DNA from 2 places in the Pseudoalteromonas sp. APC 3250 genome. Region 1 is predicted to be linked to the other one. Evidence: predicted binding sites of a transcription regulator. Region 1 holds the regulator's gene; the other holds the start of a gene.
What was found. Region 1 encodes sigma-54, which starts transcription at its own class of promoters, with help from an activator protein. Its sites were predicted from a motif close to GTTGGCACGNNNNTNGNNT; they were not measured.
Positions count from the first base shown of each region.

Region 1 (3,174 bases):
CGATGCAAGCATTGCTCAAGCAGGTCAAAAAATAACAGCTAAAAGTATCACTTACGATATCGAGCAGCAGTTAATTAGCGCAGAAAAAGACGAAAACTCAACAGACCGTGTACACACTATTTTAGTCCCTGTTGAAAATAAAAAAGAAGATGATAAAGGTCAACCATGAGCACATTAAAAGCAGAGCTATTAGCTAAAAGCTACAAAGGTCGTGAAGTTGTAAAAAACGTTGGCCTAGAGGTTGAAGCTGGCAGTATTGTGGGGTTACTTGGCCCTAATGGTGCAGGTAAAACCACCACTTTTTATATGATTGTAGGCCTTGTGCCTAGCGATAAAGGCAAAATATCAATTGATGATAAAGATATTACTTTATTACCGATGCACAGCCGAGCGCGTTTAGGGATTGGTTATTTACCGCAAGAGTCGTCTATTTTTAGAAAGCTGACTGTTTATCAAAACTTAATGGCTATCTTAGAAACACGTAAAGAATTAAATAAACAACAACGCGAAGATACCTTAAATAATTTACTTGATGAATTTAGCATTCAGCATATCCGCGATAGTCAAGGTATGGCTTTATCAGGTGGTGAACGTCGCCGCGTTGAAATTGCTCGCGCGTTAGCAGCAAACCCTAAATTTATCCTTTTAGACGAACCCTTTGCGGGGGTTGATCCTATCTCAGTATTAGATATTAAAAAGATTATAGAGCATCTTAAAAACCGAGGAATTGGCGTACTTATCACAGATCACAACGTACGCGAAACTCTTGATGTTTGTGAAAAAGCCTACATAGTTTCTCATGGAGAGTTAATTGCATCAGGCACTCCAGAATATGTATTAAACGATAAAACAGTACGCGATGTTTATTTAGGCGAGCAGTTCAAGCTCTAATATGTGTGTTATTACACTAAGCATCTGCTAATATTAATTATAATAATTTAAAAGGATTGTTAGAGATACATGAGGCAATCATTACAGCTGCGCATGGGCCAGCAACTTACAATGACTCCACAGTTGCAACAAGCAATTCGCTTATTGCAACTCAGTACATTGGATCTCCAGCAAGAAATTCAAGAAGCGCTCGATAGCAACCCCTTGCTTGAAGTTGAAGAACACGATTACAGCGAAGACACTGCAGGTAAAAACGAACAAAAAGCCGATAACGATGACTTAACGCTAAGTGCCTCAGCTGACGATAAACCTAGCGAGTATGAGCAAGATAGCGGCGAAGCAATGACCAAAGACACTATTAGCGATGATATGGCTATGGATGTTACTTGGGATGAATATATGAGCGCTGCGCCTGCCTCTTCATCGGGCCCAATGCCAGAAGATGAATCTATTTATCAAGGCTCTTCGACTGAAACGCTGCATGAGTATTTAATGTGGCAACTTCAACTGACGCCGTTTAGTCCTACCGATGAAGCGATAGCTATTGCAATTGTAGAAGCTGTAGACGACTCAGGGATTCTAACCCTTAGCTGTGAAGAAATATTAGAAAGCTTTAACCAAGAAAACGACGGCGAAGATGAAGTTGAACTTGACGAAATAGAAGCGGTACTAAAGCGTATTCAACTATTTGATCCAGTGGGAATAGCCGCGCGTAGTTTACAAGAGTGCTTGTGTATTCAGCTAAATCAATTTGATAAAGACACACCTTTTTTAAACGAAACAAAAATGATCTTAACCGATCATATTGATTTACTTGCTGCACGTGACTATCGCACGTTAATGAAAAAAACAAAGCTTAAAGAAGATGAGCTTAAAGAAATCATGACGTTGATTCATACGCTCAGCCCAAAACCGGCAGACACTATTGTCAGAGAAGAGTCTGAATACGTTATTCCTGATGTGTCGGTTAAAAAAGTTAAAGGTCGTTGGGTAGTTGAATTAAACCCAGATAGCATGCCTAAGATCAGAGTAAATAGCCAATATGCAGCTATGTCGCGTACGGTTAAATCAAGTGGTGATAGCCAGTTTATTCGCTCGCACTTACAAGAGGCTAAATGGTTTATAAAAAGCTTAGAAAGTAGAAATGACACGCTACTTAAAGTAACCAACTGTATTGTGCAGCAGCAACAGGCCTTTTTTGAACACGGTCCTGAGGCTATGAAGCCTATGGTGCTTAACGATGTGGCTGAAATGGTGGAAATGCATGAGTCGACTATATCGCGTGTTACTACGCAAAAATACATGCATACACCACGTGGCATTTTTGAGCTTAAATATTTCTTTTCAAGCCATGTAAGTACTGAAAATGGTGGCGAATGTTCATCAACAGCAATACGTGCATTAATTAAAAAATTAATCGCTGCAGAAAACTCAGCTAAACCATTGAGTGATAGTAAAATTGCAGATATATTGGCAGAGCAAGGAATTAAAGTAGCGAGGAGAACCATTGCAAAATATCGCGAATCTCTAGCTATTCCCCCGTCTAATCAACGTAAAAGTTTGATTTAAGGCGTACAACAAAGAGGAAAATGTTTATGCAACTGAATTTAACTGGTCGCCATGTAGATATTACCGACTCGCTTAGAGACTACGTAAATAGTAAATTTTCGAAGTTACAGAGGCACACTGATCACATAACGAATGTGCACGTTATTCTCGATGTAGAAAAACTAAACCAAAAAGCTGAAGCAACCGTTCATGTTAGTGGCGCTGAGATTTTTGCCTCTACTGAGCATCAAGATATGTATGCCGCTATAGACTCGCTCATTGACAAGCTAGATCGTCAAGTAATTAAACACAAAGAGAAACTTGCTCGACACTAACACTATGAAACTAAGCTCACTTATCTGTCAGGACTGCAGTAAAGCTGCGGTCCTTTTTAATAGTAAAAAAAGAATTTTAGAATTTATCAGTGAATTGGCTCACAATAAGCTGCCCTATTTAACACAACAAGATATTCTTAATGCATTAACTGCAAGAGAAAAGCTTGGAAGTACAGGCATTGGCCGAGGCATTGCTATTCCACATGGTCGCATGAGTGGAGCTCAAGAGCCCCTTGCTTTGATTTTAGTGAGCGAAACAGCTATTAATTTTGATGCGATTGATAACCGACCGGTTGACATTTTTGTCGCGTTAATTGTTCCCGATGGCGATAATCAGCAGCATTTGAAGATGCTAGCCACGATTGCTGATAAGCTCAATGATAAAGAATTTTGTAAACAG
Region 1 covers NZ_JASDCM010000005.1:85,654-88,827, forward strand. The annotation lists gene lptA (lipopolysaccharide transport periplasmic protein LptA) at 1-169, shown strand, start outside; gene lptB (LPS export ABC transporter ATP-binding protein) at 166-891, shown strand; gene QL986_RS07265 (RNA polymerase factor sigma-54) at 961-2,460, shown strand; gene hpf (ribosome hibernation promoting factor) at 2,487-2,774, shown strand; gene ptsN (PTS IIA-like nitrogen regulatory protein PtsN) at 2,779-3,174, shown strand, end outside.

Region 2 (3,174 bases), on a different contig from region 1:
CAAGAGCAATAAAAGCTGCAATTGCAAGGGTAATGATAATCGCTTTTTTCATTTTTATTTCCGTATTTATGAGTAGGCAGAAAAGTTTGCCTACATTCCTTTAAGCAACAATAATAATTGTCCAGATGCTGTAAATGATAATGGTCGGTAGCGCAGCAAAAAGAAGTGCTTTATTAAAGCTGAAATTAGTCCAACACTTTAACCCAATAGCAACCAAAGCTATGCTCCAAAGACTAAAAATACTTAAACTCTCCATCATATTATAGAAGCTATCTCCAAGCTCTAATCCCAGAAATAACTGATTTATAGACGCGTAATTGAATAAACTAATAGGTAATTCATTGTTACTGGCTGTAAGAACTAGCGCAACAACACCTAAACTTGAAATAACCATGGGCATCATGCTCCAAACACCAAAACCATACCACGCACCATAGCTATAATTAGCATCAGGGTCTTGCTTAGATATCAACATGTAATACCCAGATAGGAGTGCATTTATAAAAAGAAGGCCGAAAATACCCCCGCCAATTGCAAACCACACTTGGTTATCGAGGCTTTGCTCCATACTTTGACGGATCATTTTTTTCTCGCCGATTGTGGCATCCACACTCGCTGCAGCAACCTGCTGGTCTAAAATAAATTGTGAGTCTGCAGTGGTATAAAATGTATAAGCAGAGGCTGCAAGGGTTAGAGCGAGAAGTGCAAAAGCAAGCCAAGACCAGCCTTTAGCTTCTTTTAGCCCATTAAAAGCCTTGCTTGGGCTGATAAAAATGTCGATACAAGCAGATAGCGCGTTAGATGACTTCATGATTATTCCTTTATGATTTTCTCAATAGTGAACTATATAGTTATCAGTCATATACTAAGGTAAAAGCGAGGTAAGTTGATTTATTAATTGTAACGGTTTGTTAACAAGGTGTGGCGTGATTAGATCTAGTTAAGTTATTTAAAACGATAAAAGGGCCTTACGGCCCCTTAGTGTTGCAGCAAGTAACACATTCTTTTTATAAGCTAAAGTCGACAGCGTAGGCTACATAAGCCTTAACATCTGAGCCGTCCATGTCGTTATCAGATAGGCCAAAGGTAAAACCATCTTTAGACACTGATACACCATAATCAATAATATTGTCATCACCGATGAAATCGCCTGAGTAATGCCCTATGTGTAGCGCCATTTCAGTGCCATTGCTACCAACAGCGAAGCTGTAATCGGCGTTTAAATACAGTGAATCACCAAAATCAGTACCATCACCACTGGCAGCAGATGTTGCAAGTACGGCTGCACCAAATGTAAAACCTTGCACACTAATGCTACCGTAAACTTCTGAAAAATCAGCATCTGCACCTGATGCCGCATCTGGGTAAGCGTAATAAATATAACCTACGTCATAACTTACGTTTTCATTAATAGCGCCGCCAAAACCTGCGTATAAATCTAGTTCGTAGGTCATTTCATCGGCCCAAGACGCATTTGACGCCCAGGTACCCGCATAAAAGCCAGATTCATTAGCGTAATCAATACCACCAGATACAGCTGCATCGCCCCCAGTTTGCTCTTGTCCGCGCCATAAGTAGTTAGAAGTAGCTGCTGCATTGGCTGTTACTTCGGCAAAGGCCGTTGTTGATGCCATTCCTGTTAATGCCAATGCACTGATGAGTATTGTTTTTTGTAGTTTTAGCATGTTTCATTTCCCATTGTATGATTTTGCACGCCAAGGTTTTTATTATAAACGACTACAACCTTTTGAATGGCGGCGTATTATTAGGTTACTGCAGGGGGAATTGCACTGTATGTGCCAGCTTCCATTTATTTAATAAAAAATAAATTTTATATTATAAAACAAAGTGTTGAAATTATGCGCAAAGACGCTTTGTGAAAAGTATGTAAGGAAAGAACACACTGCTGGTGCAAAAAAAAGCCTGGCTGCACCATTAGAGCGCTACCAGGCTACCTATATTAGGGTCTGTTAAAGCTAATTGCGTTTGATATACGTCTTATCCAAAAATGGCACGCATTAGGGTAATTGTTTCGTTAACACCGCGGCCTTTTTGTACTTCGCTAATAATAGAGTCACGTTTAGCACGAATATGCTCTGGAACATCATCAGCAGCAAGAGCGCGATCCACTAAAATCTCAGCAGATTCTTTGCCTCGGCGTGGCGCTTTACTGCTGCTAGAAGTGCTACGTGTAGGTTTATTAAGTAGCTTAATGTAGTTAGAGTTATCTGCAGTATTAGTATCTGCATAGTAAAAAAAGCAAGGTATAAGCGCTTTAATGTCCACCAACTGTGTTTCTAGTTCATTACCAGCATTGGCCATTTTAAACCATGACATAGCGTGAATACTTTGTACTACATCTTGCCAGTAACGCTCAAAGTCACGGTTATTTAATTTGGTGATACCAAGTGCGGAGCAAAGTGCATCTAAGCGACTGTTACTAATTGGAGTAAACACATCAGGGCGGCGCATTGCTAATAAACGGGTGGCAGGCGCCAGAGTTGGTTTTTCATCACTACCATTAAAAGCACTCAAATAAGCAATTACAAATTGTTGGTAATTACCTAGCGCTACATCACCCTCAAGTGGAATGTTGCTGAGTGCATCGTCGAATGCGCCTGGCAAATCAGCCAGCATCTGGTGAAAACCTTTGGCGCTTTTAGTAGAGGCAAACCATTCTACATCAAAGTTATAAGTACTCGGATCGAGTGATGCCATATGCTTACCGCTAAAAGCGAGTAATTCTTCAGGGATCATATCTTTTAACGGCTTTTCACGCAGGCCTGCAATATAAGTAGTTAAACGTAGCTGCTCATCCAGTGCCACCAGTTCTTTATGTTGCTCTACAAACATACTCACTACTGGCCAAGGCGCTACCCGTAATGTTTTTAACTGTAAAAAGCTAATGGCTGAAATAAGTTGGTCATGCAGCTTTTTCAATAATGGTAATTGTGGGCTTTCGAGTAAGTCATAATTAATGCGGTCGCGGCTTGCGCTTAATAGCTCGTAACACCAACCTAAAAAGTCTTCTGGATGGTTTTCCACTTTCACAGCCATCAGGTTTAGGCTTAGCTCTGAAGATTGCTTCAGAATGTTTTGATAAATTTGACTTTCTTGCTCGCCTAATGCCATTTTTGACGGTGAAATTAGCAGTTTCTTCATGCCTTGTAGACT
Region 2 covers NZ_JASDCM010000014.1:12,726-15,899, reverse strand. The annotation lists gene QL986_RS13825 (efflux RND transporter periplasmic adaptor subunit) at 1-52, opposite strand, end outside; gene QL986_RS13820 (YIP1 family protein) at 101-811, opposite strand; gene QL986_RS13815 (TorF family putative porin) at 1,008-1,685, opposite strand; gene QL986_RS13810 (hypothetical protein) at 1,999-3,162, opposite strand.
Region 2: the regulator sigma-54 is predicted to act here: its motif matches at 1,786-1,804, upstream of QL986_RS13815 (TorF family putative porin).